DNA from 2 places in the Azoarcus sp. DD4 genome. Region 2 is predicted to be linked to the other one. Evidence: riboswitches for the same ligand, from Rfam matches in the RefSeq annotation. Region 2 holds a riboswitch; the other holds the start of a gene.
The links. A riboswitch is a leader RNA that binds a small molecule or an ion and turns the genes downstream of it on or off. The one in region 2 is predicted to bind cobalamin.
Positions count from the first base shown of each region.

Region 1: it holds a riboswitch for cobalamin, as region 2 does, so the genes downstream of both, CJ010_RS21495 (ribonucleoside-diphosphate reductase subunit alpha) here and CJ010_RS15095 (TonB-dependent receptor) in region 2, are expected to answer to the same signal.

Region 1 is NZ_CP022958.1:4,632,811-4,639,739, forward strand. It holds gene cobJ (precorrin-3B C(17)-methyltransferase) at 1-327, shown strand, start outside; gene CJ010_RS21475 (ferredoxin) at 324-707, shown strand; gene CJ010_RS21480 (hypothetical protein) at 714-1,187, opposite strand; gene CJ010_RS21485 (PLP-dependent aminotransferase family protein) at 1,381-2,856, shown strand; gene CJ010_RS21490 (MBL fold metallo-hydrolase) at 2,952-3,887, shown strand; cobalamin riboswitch at 3,988-4,190, shown strand; gene CJ010_RS21495 (ribonucleoside-diphosphate reductase subunit alpha) at 4,351-6,929, shown strand, end outside.
Region 2 is NZ_CP022958.1:3,254,560-3,261,488, reverse strand. It holds gene CJ010_RS15095 (TonB-dependent receptor) at 1-1,823, opposite strand, end outside; cobalamin riboswitch at 1,986-2,185, opposite strand; gene CJ010_RS15090 (phenylacetate--CoA ligase family protein) at 2,277-3,614, opposite strand; gene CJ010_RS15085 (thioredoxin fold domain-containing protein) at 3,637-4,335, opposite strand; gene CJ010_RS15080 (ABC transporter permease) at 4,353-5,165, opposite strand; gene CJ010_RS15075 (ABC transporter ATP-binding protein) at 5,288-6,079, opposite strand; gene CJ010_RS15070 (ABC transporter substrate-binding protein) at 6,114-6,929, opposite strand, start outside.

The DNA of each region.
Region 1 (6,929 bases), 1.4 Mb from region 2:
ACGATGACCGAATGCGACATCGGCATGCTCACCACGGTGCTGATCGGCAACAGCAGCACCTTCGTGCGCGACGGCCTGATGGTCACGCCGCGCGGCTACGCCAACAAGTACGACGTCGCCGGCGACGGCGCCGCGCGCAGCGGCGAACAGGCCGGACGTTCGCTCTCCACCGGCCTCAATGGCTGGCTGGAAACCATCCGCGCCAGCGGCGAAACCCCGGCGCAGCTCGCCGAGCGCTACCGCCTGCCGCTGGATTACATTATCGCCGCGCTGGCCGAGGCACCCGACGCCGAGGCCGCCGACACCATAGAGGAATCCGCCGCATGAGCACGCCCCCCATCGACCCGGCAACGGTCGCTGCCGTCGAGAAGCCCAAACTCGGCCACTACCGCCGCCACCTGCTGGTGTGCACCGGCCCGCGCTGCAGCGCCGACGGCGAGGCACAGGCGCTGTTCGACAGCCTCGGCGCCACCTTCAAGGCTGCCGGGCTGGACCAAGGCGAGCTGCGCGTGAAGCGGACCCGGGTATCCTGCTTCGCCGCCTGCAAGGGCGGGCCCATCCTGTGCGTGCAGCCGGATGGCGTGTGGTACTACAACGTCACCCCGGAGAACATGCAGCGCATCGTGGATCACCATCTGGTGGGCGGCGAGGTGTTGGAGGAGCTGGTGTTTCATCGAGGGCCGGGGCTGGAAGACAGCGGCAGCTGAGCGCGCTCAAGCCGCCCGCCGAACGCCCGCCCGCGGCTGCGCGTAGCGCGCGTCCGCGCGGCGACTCAGCAAATAGGCGGCGCCGGCGGGTTCCGCGGCACCGGATGCGCCCACCATCTCCAGCCCGTAGCGCCCGCCGCCCGCCACGTCCGCCGGCACACCCATCAGCCAGTCGCCTAGCCGCACCCACCACGAGCGCGGCGCTACGACCAGACCTTGCCCCGCCTCGCCCATCGCCTGCAGCGCGACGCTAGCCGCAGCCGCCAGCACATGGCTGTCGCCTTCGGCGAGGGCCACCCGGCGCAGCGGCAAGCTGCCGTCCGCATCCCGATAGGCCAGCACCAGCCCGCCGCCAAGCGCGACGATGCGGGCGCCGGCGGGGCACTCGAACTCGGTCGCGACCGCGCGCGTCACATCGACCACAAGGGTGGCCGAAGCGGCGGTGGAACTACGGACGAAACGGCGTTCGCTTGCAGACATGGTGGGCTCCTGTCCGGGCGACGGCCCGGTGTGATCGACGTGCCGCCAGACTAGGGTTCGCCCGCCGGGCGCAACAGGCACAGCCCACTACAATGTGAAGCGCAACAGACGCGGAATCGCCCGCGCTGTTGCGGCCCGTTTCGCCCCACTCTGTATCTGTCGCCGCGCGCCCGGCGGCGCCATCATCGTGCCCATGGACCTGTCGACCCCGCTCGCGCCGCCCGCAGCCACCCAGCCACTCTACCGCCAGCTGGCGGCCGGCTATCGCGCCGCGATCGAGAATGGCACGCTGCGCCCCGGCGACCGCATGCCGTCGGTGCGGGCGCTGATGCAGCGCCACGCGGTAAGCCTGTCGACCGCGCTGCAGCTGTGCCGCCACCTGGAAGACGGCGGCTGGCTGGAAGCGCGGCCGCGCTCCGGATATTTCGTGCGGCGCAAGCTGCGCACGGTGCTGCCGGCGGCCGAGCCGGACGCGGCGGGCACGCCCGATCCGGCCGCCTTCGTCGGCATCCACGCCACGGTGTCGGCCATCGTCGCGCAGGGTCTGCGCTACCCGGATGCGCTCAATCTCGGCGGTGCCAGCGCCACCCCGGCGCTCTACCCCACCGAGGCGCTCAAGAATGCTGCGCTGCGCGCGCTGCGGCACCAGCCGGAGCTGCTCACCACGCCCGGCTCGCCCAACGGCAATCCCGACTTCCGCGCGGTGCTGGCGCGGCGCGCGCTCGATGCCGGCATCCGCGTCACCGCGGACGAGCTCATCGTCACCCACGGCGGGATCGAGGCGGTGAATCTGGCGCTGCGCGCGGTCGCCCAGCCCGGCGACACGGTGGCAGTGGAGTCGCCCACCTTCTTCGGCCTGCTGCAGGTGCTGGAAAGCCTGGGCATGCGCGCGCTGGAAATCCCCACCAGCCCGAGCAGCGGCATCTCGGTGGAAGCGCTGGAACTGGCGCTGCGCAGCTACGGCGGGATCAAGGCGGTGGTGGTGGTGCCCAACCTGCAGAACCCGCTCGGCGCCATCATGCCGGACAGCCGCAAGGCGGTGCTGGTGGCCTTGTGCGAGCAGCACGACATCGCGCTGATCGAGGACGACCCCTACCGCGACATGCACAGCCGCGCCACCCCGCCCAAGGCGCTCAAGGCCTGGGACCGCAGCGGCGGCGTGATCCACTGCGCCTCGCTCAACAAGACGCTGGCGCCCGGCATGCGGCTGGGCTGGATGGCGGCCGGGCGCTGGCAGGCGCGGGTGGCGATGCTGAAGTTCGCGCAGAGCCGCCACAACGAGGAATGGTCGCAGCTCGCCGCCGCCGAGTTCATGGCCACCAGCGCCTACGACCGCCACCTGCAGCGCCTGCGCGAACACCTGAGCGAGCAGCGCGAACGCATGGCCGACACCATCGCCGCCAGCTTTCCGGCCGGCACCCGGCTCAGCCTGCCCGACGGCGGCGTCATGCTATGGATAGAGCTGCCGGGTCAGCTGTCGTCGCGGCGGCTGTTCGACGCAGCGCTGACTGCCGGCATCCGCATCGCACCGGGAGCGATGTTCTCCAACTCGGGGCGCTTCGACCACTTCATCCGCCTGGGTTGCGGTCAGCCCTATACCCCGGAGCTGGACGCCGCACTGCGCCGGCTGGGCGGCATCGCCAGCGCCTTGCTCGCCGAAGCGCCCTGAAGCGCCCTGAAGCGCGTCCGCATGCTGCGCCGCAGATCGACACCCGGGGTCCCGTGATTTAGCGTATTGCCATATACCAATACGCGAGACCCATCATGAAACCGCTCCTGACGCTGCTGATCGGCCTGGCCTGCCTGATGTGTGCCCCGGCGCGCGCCGCCGACATGAAACCGCAGCAGCTCGGTCCGCACAGCTGGTACGTGATGGGCGCCGCCGGCATGGCCTCCTCGGCCAACGAGGGTTTCATGTCCAACGCCGGCTTCGTCGTCACCGCCGACGGCGTGATCGTGTTCGACGCGCTCGGCACACCGGCACTGGGCGAACAGCTGATCGCCGAGATCCGCAAGCTCACCGACCGCCCCATCCGCCGCGTCATCGTCAGCCACTACCACGCCGACCACTACTACGGCCTGCAGGCCTTCAAGGCGATCGGCGCCGAGGTCTGGGCACACCGGGCCGGCCGCGACGCACTCACCTCGGACGCGGCCCAGGCCCGCCTCGCCCAGCGCCGCGCCGACCTCTTCCCCTTCGTCGACGCCAACACCCGGCTGATGCCGGCCGACCTCTGGCTGGAAGGCGACACCGACTTCCGCTACGGCGGCCTCACCATCCGGCTGCGCCACCTCGGCCCCTCGCACGCGCCCGACGACCTCAGCATGGAGGTGGTGGAGGACAAGGTGATCTTCGCTGGCGACATGCTGTTCCGTGGCCGCGTGCCCTTCGTCGGCGACGCCGACACCGCGCACTGGCTGCAGGCGCTGGAGCGGCTGATCGAAGCCCGGGCGAAGGTCGTCGTCCCCGGCCATGGCCCGGCCTCGACCGACCCGCAGGCCGACCTGGTGCTGACGCGCGACTACCTGCGCTATCTGCGCGACACCATGGGCCGCGCGGTGAGCGAGCTGAAATCCTTCGACGAGGCCTATGCGGAAACCGACTGGCGGCGCTGGGAAGCCCTGCCCGCCTTCCGCGAAGCCAACCGCGCCAACGCCTATAACGTGTTCCTGCAGATGGAGAAAGGGTCCCTGAAGTAACGGCCCACCGACATCAACATCTAGTTACGCTGCCGGCAAAATCAACTAGATGTCGTACCCATGACCGAATTTCCGGCTTGACACCCACACCGCCAGCCCGTAAGGTTCGGCCCGTCACGGCTGCCCGGCAACACCGGGCAAGGGAATCCGGTGACGCATCCTGCGATGCGGAATCCGGGGCTGCCCCCGCAACTGTAAGCGACGAGTCTCGCGCCCAAGCATGCCACTGGAACGATTCCGGGAAGGCGGGCGCAAGGCGATGAACCGCGAGCCAGGAGACCTGCCCTGACGTTTTTCCTTTACCGATTGGAGCGGGGTGTCTCCGACGAAAGGCATGGCCCCGCTCCCGTCGCCGACTCGGCGATCCCTGCTGCGGGTCCGGGCACCGGCCTCGCCTGGCCGCCCCGCGTCCTTTCCGGCGTCTTCCCCGCTTCGTTTGCAACGACGACCGAGGACAGACCCCATGGACCGACTTCCCATCGACCCCACCCTAGCCGCCTTCCAGGCCATCCGCCGCAACGGCGCGGTGGTCGGCTTCGACCCGAGCAAGATCGCGGTGGCGATGACCAAGGCCTTCCTCGCGGTGGAGGGCCGCCAGGGCGCTGCCTCCGCCCGCATCCGCGACCTCGTCGCCAAACTCACCGACACCGTGGTGCAGGCGCTCACCCGCCGCCTGCCCGACGGCGGCATGCTGCACATCGAAGACATCCAGGACCAGGTCGAACTCGCGCTGATGCGTTCCGGCGAACACGACGTCGCCCGCGCCTACGTGCTCTACCGCGAACGCCGCGCCGCCGAGCGCGCAGCGGAAAAGGCGGCGCATGCCGGCGACGCCGCCGCTGAAACCGCCATCCATGTGATCGACGGCGACCGCCGCCGTCCGCTCGACGTGGCCGCGCTGCAGGCGGTGTGCCGCGAAGCCTGCGCCGGGCTGGCCGATGTGTCCGCCGAGACGGTGCTGGAACACGCCATGCACAACCTCTACGACGGCGTGCCCATCGCCGCGGTGCGCCAGTCGCTGGTGCTGGCCGCGCGCACGCTGATCGAGCGCGAACCCGACTACGGCTACGTTGCCGCCCGCCTGCTGCTCGCCGCCATCCGGGTGGAAGTGCTGGGCCGCGAAACCTCGCAGGCCGAGATGGCCGACCCCGCGCTCGGCTACGCCGACTACTTCCCCAAGGCCATCCGCCGCGGCATCCAGGCCGGCCTGCTCGACCCGCGCCTGGCCGAGTTCGACCTCGCCCGGCTGGCCGCCGCACTCCGGCCGGAGCGCGACCAGCAGTTCGAATACCTCGGCCTGCAGACCCTTTACGACCGCTACTTCCTGCATGTGGACGAAGTCCGCATCGAACTGCCGCAGACCTTCTTCATGCGCGTGGCGATGGGCCTGGCGATCAACGAGATTGACCGCGAAGCGCGCGCCATCGAGTTCTACCACCTGCTATCGTCCTTCGACTTCATGAGCAGCACGCCGACCCTGTTCAACAGCGGCACCCGGCACTCGCAGCTGTCGTCCTGCTACCTCACCACGGTCGCCGACGACCTCGAAGGCATCTACCAGTCCATCAAGGAAAACGCCCTGCTGCAGAAATTCGCCGGCGGCCTGGGCAACGACTGGACCCCGGTGCGCGCGCTCGGCAGCCTGATCCGCGGCACCAACGGCAAGAGCCAGGGCGTGATCCCCTTCCTCAAGGTGGTGAACGACACCGCGGTGGCGGTGAACCAGGGCGGCAAGCGCAAGGGCGCGGTCTGCGCCTACCTGGAGAGCTGGCACCTGGACATCGAGGAATTCCTCGAACTGCGCAAGAACACCGGCGACGAGCGCCGCCGCACCCACGACATGAACACCGCCAACTGGATTCCCGACCTGTTCATGAAGCGGGTCATGGAGAACGCCGAGTGGACGCTGTTCTCGCCGGTGGACGTACCCGACCTGCACGAGCGCTACGGTCAGGACTTCGAAGCCGCCTATGCCGCCTACGAGGACAAGGCCAGCCGCGGCGAGATCAAGCTCTTCAAGCGCATTCCGGCGGTGCAGCTGTGGCGCAAGATGCTGACCATGCTGTTCGAAACCGGCCACCCCTGGATCACCTTCAAGGACGCCTGCAACCTGCGCTCGCCGCAGCAGCACATGGGCGTGGTGCATAGCTCCAACCTGTGCACCGAAATTACGCTGAACACCTCGGAAGACGAAACCGCGGTGTGCAATCTCGGTTCGGTGAACCTCCCTGCCCATCTGCTGCGCGACGCCGACGGCAGTTGGCGCCTGGACGCCGACAAGCTGCGCCGCACCGTGCGCACCGCCATGCGCATGCTCGACAACGTCATCGACATCAACTACTACGCCACGCCCAAGGCGCGCGCCGCCAACGTCCGCCATCGTCCGGTGGGGCTGGGCATCATGGGCTTCTCCGACTCGCTGCATGTGATGGGCCTGGCCTATGCGTCGGATGCCGCGGTGGAGTTCGCCGACCGTTCGATGGAAGCGGTGTGCTACCACGCCTACTGGGCCTCCACCGAGCTGGCCGAAGAGCGCGGCCGCTATTCGTCCTTCAAGGGCAGCCTGTGGGATCAGGGCATCCTGCCGCTCGACAGCCTCAAGCTGCTGGCCGACGGCCGCGGCCGCCTGAGCGAGGGCGGCGGCTCGCTGGTCGAAGTCGACCGCTCCGCGACGCTGGACTGGGAGGCCCTGCGCGCCCGCATCGGCCGGTACGGCATGCGCAACTCCAACTGCGTCGCCATCGCCCCCACCGCCACCATCTCCAACATCGTCGGCGTGTCCGCCTCGATCGAGCCGGACTACCAGAACCTCTATGTGAAATCCAACCTCTCCGGCGAATTCACCGTGGTCAACGCCCACCTGGTGCGCGACCTCAAGACCCTGGGCCTGTGGGACGAGGTGATGGTCGGCGACCTCAAGTACTTCGACGGCTCGCTCGGCCCCATCGACCGCATCCCGGCCGACATCAAGGCCCGCTACGCCACCGCCTTCGAAATCGAACCCAGCTGGCTGATCGAAGCCGCCTCGCGCCGCCAGAAGTG
Region 2 (6,929 bases):
GCGTTGGGCACGCGGCGGCCGCCGTTATCCGGGTTGGCGTCCTGGAAGCGGGCGCGCGACCAGGCGACGTCGGCATCGACGATCAGCCATGGCGTGGGGGCGAAGTAGTTGGACCACTCCACGCCGTGGCGGCGCGAGGCGCCCTTGGGTTCGGTGATGCCCTCGTCGCCGACGAACACCAGCTCGGAATCCAGCGTCATGCGCCACACCGACAGGCTGGTGTTCCAGCCCGGCAGCGGCGCCGCGCGCACCCCAAGTTCGCTGCCGCGCGCCTTGACGATCAGCGGCACGCGTTCGGCCGCGCTGCCGTCCTGCGGATTCGTCCGCGCCGTGGCGCCGCGCACGTCGTTGCTGTGGAAGCCGTGGCCCCAGTTGGCGTAGAACTCGGTCTGGCCGAGCAGTTCGAAGGGGCCGAGCACCACGCCGAGCTTGGGGCTGGTCTGGCGCGCTTCGGTATGGCCGCCGTTGTCCATGTTGAAGGTGCCGGCGAGCGCGCTGGCGCGGGCGTGGATCTCGTCGTAGCGCACGCCCAGCCCGGTGCGCAGCCACGGCGTCCATTGCGTCCGGGTATCGACGAAGACGCCGACCGCGGTCTCGGTGATGCGGTCCTCGCGGACCACCTCGGTGCGCTGGCGATTGACCGTGTTGTAGAGGCCGACCTTGTCGATGCGGTCCTGGCGCAGCTGCGCGCCGACGGCGAGTTCGGTGTCCTTCCACTGCGGGCCGAGGAACCAGCTGCGGCGCAGTTCGCCGCCCCACTGCACGCGGTCGTCGGCCTGTTCGTGCTGGTCGCCCTGCAGGCCGCTGATGTAGCCCGACGGCGCCGAATACAGGTTGAGGCCGTAATCGACCACATAGGCGCTGGCGCGGGTGGTGCCGGTGGAATCGCTGCGCGCCCATTCGCCGGCCAGGCTGTAGCGGTGCGTCTTGCCGCCGTCCTTCTGGCTGAGGGTGTCGTAGCGGTCGATCTCGCCGCTGTCGATTGCGCGCTCCGGCACATGCTCGGAGGCGGTCCAGTCGGCGCGGTAGAACATGCCGGTGATGGCGAAACCGTTGGCCGCGGTGCCGGAGGACAGCCGCAGCAGCGCGTTCTTCTTCACCAGGTTTTCCGGCTGATCCCAGGGGCCATCGTTGCCGGTGAATTCCACCGCGGCGAGCAGGCGCAGGTCGTCGTTGAGCGCGGTGCTGCCGGCGGCGAGCAGACGGCGGTAGTTGTTCTGGCCGAAGCCGAACTCGACGAAGGGCGCATCGAGCTCGCGGACGTAGTCGATGCGGGCGCTGCCGCTGGTGGCGAAGTCGCCGTCCTCGGCGCCATACACGCCTTTGCGGTACTTCACGCTGGAAATCAGCTCCGGGATCAGGAAGTTGAGGTCCATGTAACCCTGGCCGTGGGCGTGCGAGGCCATGTTGATCGGCATGCCGAGCACATGGGTGGAGAAGTCGCTGCCGTGGTCGAGGTTGAAGCCGCGCAGGAAGTACTGGTTGGCCTTGCCGTCGCCGGAATGCTGGGTCACCACCATGCCGGGTACCGCCTCCATGACCTCGGCCGGGCGCAGCAGCGGGCGGGTGGCGAGCTGCCCGGCGGTCACCGTGCCTTCGCTGGCCGAATCCGCGACGCCTATCAGGTCCTTGCCGTCGGTGGCGACGGTTACTTCCTGCAGGGTCGGGATGCCGGCGCCGAAGGCGGGCAGGGCGCATCCCGACAGCAGTGCGAAACTGAGCGATCGCAGCGTGGCGGGCAGCAGCGCACCGGTACGCAGGAGGGCGTTGAGCGCGGTTTCGTTATGGGCGCAGGCGCCGGGCGCCAGGGGGTAGCAATGCACGACTCGTCTCCGTTGTGGGGGGCGGAGCATCGTCGGCGGCGGTCCGGGGCGCGAAACGCGCGCGGCAACGGCCTGGCCGGTGGCCGGGCGAACACTGCCGCTACGAACGTATCGCAGGAAAAACACGCGCAACCTCTGCCAGGGACACCCCGCCCCGTCTGTTTCAAGGATGGACGTTGCGGCAGGTCTCCTGGCTCTCGGGTCGTCGCGCTTCGCCCGCCTTCCCGGAACGCATCCAGTGGCATGGGGTGGCGAAGCGCTCGCCGATTACAGTTGCGGGGGCAGCGCCGGAATTCGAGCAGGGCTCGGCACCGGCTTCCCATTTAATCCCCGGGCGGGGAACCTTCAACGGCGGCGAGTGTAGGTGGCGCGGCCGCGGACGGTCAAACCTTTTTCGTCGCCGCGGGCAAGCGGCGACGGATCAAGGACGCAGGCGTTTGGCCGGCTCGTCGCTCAGGCAGTCCACACCTGGCCGCGGCGGTCTTCCACCCGCTTCGCCTTGTGGGTGGCGCGCGGCAGGGTGTCGGGGTCGAGCACCGCGATGTGGGCGCCGACGCCGGTGATCGCCTTGACGCGGTGGGCGAGGCGGTCGGCAAGCGCGTCGGCTGTGCCGGGGAAGGCGGCGGCGCGCTCGACCTCGATGGTGAGGCGGTCGAGGTGGTCGATGCGCTCGATCACCAGCCGGTATTCGCCGCTGAAGTCGTGGTCCTTGCGCACGATGGCCTCGACGTCGCTCGGGAAGATGTTCACCCCGCGCACGATCAGCATGTCGTCGCGGCGCCCATGCACGCCGAGCAGGCGCTGGCTGGTGCGACCGCAGGCGCAGGGCTCATCGGTGAAGCTGACGATGTCGCCGGTGCGGAAGCGGATCAGCGGGCGGGCGCGCTTCTTCAGCGTGGTCAGCACCATTTCGCCGCGTTCGCCGGGGGCGACCGGCTCGCCGGTCTCGGGATCGAGCACTTCGACCAGGATGTGGTCTTCCGCCCAGTGCAGGCCGTCCTTCTCCTCGCACATGCCGGCGCAGGAGCCGAAGATGTCCGACAGGCCGTAGTAGTCGTACACCTCGGCGCCCCACAGCGCCTCGATGCGGGCGCGGGTCTCGGGAATGGAGCCGCCGGGCTCGCCGGCGACGAAGATGCGCTTCACCGCCAGATCCTTCTTCGGGTCGATGCCTTCCTTTTGCGCGGTCTCGCCCAGGTACCAGGCGTAGGACGGCGTGGTCCAGATCGCGGTGGCCTGGAACTGGCGCAGGATGGCGAGCAGGCGCTCCGACGGCACCGTGCCGGCGTGGATGCTGAGCGCGCCGAGCTTCTGCGCGCCGAGCACGCAGGGGCCGCCGATGAAGAGCGAAAAGTTGAGCGAGTGCGCGTAGCGGTCTTCCGGACGCAGGCCGGAAGACCAGAACTGGCGCGCCTCGTAGGCTATCCAGTCGTCGAAATCCTGCTGGGTGAAGGGCGACACCGTGGGCACGCCGGTGGAGCCGGACGAGGCCGACACATACACCACCTCGCGTTCCGGCACCGCGGCGAGGTCGCCGAGCAGCGGCTTCGCTTCCTGGCGTTCGCGCAGGATCTTCTTGTCGATGGTCGGGAAGCGCTGCAGGTCGGCGAGTGTCTTCAGGTCTTCCGGCTTCACGCCGGCGGCGTCGAAGCTGCTGCGGTAGTAAGGCGAGTTGTCGTAGGCGTGCTTCAGATGCGTCTTCAGCAGGCCGAGCTTGAGCGCGTTCCAGTCGGCGCGGCTCTGGGTTTCGAGTTGCGGGTCCCAGTACTTGCGGTCGTTCGCGTGCGTCATCGGTATTCCTGTGTGCGGTGGTTCAACTGCCCTTGCGCGCGGCGGGCTTCCAGGCGGAGAAAGGGGCTTCCTCGTAGCCGGCTTCGCGCACGTAGCGGCCGAGGCGCAGCCAGTCCGCCAGCGCCAGCGTGTTGCCGACCTGGCGCGCCACCGGGATGCCGTCGAGGTCGTAGAACACCACCGTCGGCAGCGCATACACCCGCTGCGCGTGGGCGAATTCCGCCTGGTTGGTGGGCTTGCCGTCGAAGTCGCGCAGCGCGGTGGGTTCGTCCGCCATCACGCTGGCGACAACGAAGTCGCGCTGGTAGTCGCGGCGCAGGCCGGCGTCCTTGAAGCTGGTGGCGCGCAGGCGGGCGCAGTCGCTGCAGCCGTTCATCTCGTAAAGCACCGCCACGCCGTGCTTGCCATCCTTGCGGGCCTGGGCGAGCGCCCTGGCGAGATCGGCGGTGGGCGGGAAGAACCCGTCGTCGTGCTTGGCCGCGGTGGTGGCCGGTGCGGCGCTGGCTGCGCCGACGCTGCCATCGGCGAAGAGCGCGGCGAGCAGCAGCAGGATGCCGATCAGGCCTATCCACAGGCTGCGCTCGAGCAGGCCTTCGCGCTCGGCGGTGAAGTCCGCGGGCGGCAGCGGTTCGCCCGGGATGGCATCGGGAAGCGGGTTGGGCAGCTCGGGCACCGTCGCGTCGGCAAAGGGGCTGCGATGTGGGCGATGGGGCTTGGACATGGCGGTCTCCCTGGCGATCAGCGCAGCCAGAACAAGGCGCGATGGCGCAGGGCGTCGAGCAGGCTCATCACCGCCCAGGTCACCGCGCCGGTGTAGAGGATGCCGGCGACCATGCGCGGGTAGTCGGCGAAGTCGGCGTAGTACTGCACGAAGCGGCCCAGCCCGGCGTTGGCGCCGAAGAGTTCGGCCACCGTCAGCAGGATGAAGGAGAAGCCCAGGCCCACCGCCATGCCGGAGAAGACGTGCGGCAGCGCGGCCGGGAAGATCACCTTGCGCAGGGTTTCCAGCCGGCCGAAGCCGAGCACGCGGGCGTTGTCGCGGTGGCGGCCTTCCACCGCCAGCGCACCGGCGGCGGCGTTCTGGAAGATCGGCCAGAAGGCGCCGACGAAGACTACGAAGGTGGCCGACAGGTGGAAGGTTGGCAGCACCGCGATCGCGTAGGGGATATAAACCGTCGGCGGCACCGGCGCGGCGACCTTGGCGAACGGGAAGAAGGCCCGCGCCAGCCGCGGCGTGGTACCGGCAGCCAGCCCGAGCGCGACGCCCAGCACCAGCGCGGCACCGAAACCCGGGATGAGGATGAGGAGGGACGACACGGTGCCGCGGCCGAGTTCCGGCAGCGAATCCCACAGTGCCTGCAGCACGGTGATCGGCGGCGGCAGCAACGGGTTGCCGCTGCCGGCGAGCGCGCTGCCGATCGCCTGCCAGATGGCGACGAGCACGGCGGCGAAGGCCCACGGTTCCCAGGCGAAGGGGAGGCGGAAGCGGGGCGCTGCGGGCTCGGCGGCCGGGGTGGTGGGGTGGTCAAGCGCGGTTTGTTGGGCGCTCATGGGGTGCTCCAGAAATTCAGTGGGCGTGCCGTGTGTCTCCCTCCCCTTGAAGGGGGAGGAACAGAACCCACGGCGCGCGTTGTGTTGGTGCTCAAATACCGCGACGCTCAGTACCTGACCGCTCAAACCACCTCCAACCCCGCCAGCGTGTCCGCATCCAGCGCCTCCGCGATCCGCTCGCGCAGTTCATGGAACGCTGTCTCGCCGAACAGCGCCGCGCGTTTGCGCGGCCGCGCGAACGGCACCACGTGCTCGGCGATGATCCGCCCCGGCGAGGCGCCCATCACCACCACGCGGTCGGCCAGCAGCAGGGCTTCGTCGACGTCGTGGGTGACGAACACCACGGTGCGGCGCGGGCGGCCGCGTTGCCAGACCTCGATCAGCAGGTCCTGCAGCCTGGCGCGGTTGATCGGGTCGAGCGCGCCGAAGGGTTCGTCCATCAGCAGGAAGGGCGATTCCAGCGCCAGCGCGCGGGCAATCGCGGCGCGCTGCTGCATGCCGCCGGACAGCTCGAACGGATGGCGCGGGGCGGCGTCGCCGAGGCCGACGCGCTCCAGGTGTTCCCAGGCGCGCTGGCGGCGCTCGGCGCGGCCGAGGCCGGGGTGAGACTTGGCCACGGCTTCGGCGACGTTGTCCGCTACCGTCATCCACGGAAACAGCGCGTAGTGCTGGAACACCACCGCGCGGTCCGGGCCGGGGCCGGCCACCGGCTTGCCGGCGGCGGCAACGCGGCCGCGGTTGGGCTTCTCCAGCCCCGCGATCAGCCGCAGCAGGGTGGATTTGCCGGAGCCGCTGGGGCCGAGCAGGGCGACGAACTCGCCCTCGGCCACGTTCAGCTCGATGCCGCGCAGGATCTCGCGCTCGCCGTAGGCGAAGGCCAGGCCTTCGACGCGCAGGCTGTTGCCGGTTGTCATCACACTCTCCCTGCGGACGGCCGTGCAGCGACGATCACAGCACGTTCCTTTCCTGTTCCGCCTTCAGCTTCTGCTTCCAGAACGGGTCGTTCGGCTGTTCCTTGGCGAGGCCCTGCAGCGCACGGTGGTAGGGATCGAGCGCGAACGCCGGCTGCAGCGGGCGGCTACCCTCGATGAATTCGGAGGACACCATGGTCGTCCAGAACTTCTGCGTGCCCTTCACGTTGGGGTCGGTGCCCTGTTCCAGGTGCGGCGAGTAGTAGCCCTGCTCGAGGATGTCGCGGTCGAGCTTCACGTACTTCTGAATGGAATCGATGGTTTCCTTGCGGTTCTGCGCGGCGAACTTCTCGGCCTTCAGGATGGCGCGCAGGAAGCGATCCCAGGTGTCGCCTTCCTTCAGCCGCTCGGACTTCACCACCAGGCGGCAGCACGGATGGCCGGGTTGCAGCTCGCCGGTGCGGATCACCACTTTCAGGCCCTGGCGTTCGGCGCGGATGTCGTGCGGGCCCCAGGTGACGCCGGCATCGACCTGGCCGGACTTCACCGCCTCCAGCACCGCCGGCGGGCTCTTCAGTTCGAAGATCTCGACGTCCTTCTTCCAGTCGATCTTCTGGTCCTTGAGCGCCGCGCGCAGCACCGCGTCGCCGGTGGCGAGGCGGATGGTGGCGATCTTCTTGCCCTTGAGGTCTGCGACGTTGCGGATCTTGTCGGCGTTTTCCGGCTTCACGATGATCGCCGCGTCTTCGCCCATGATGCCGCCGATGATCTTGAGATCGGCGCCGCGCGAGTAATGCACCAGCGGCGCGGTGGTGCCGAAGGCGCCGATGTCCAGCTTGTTGGCGACCACCGC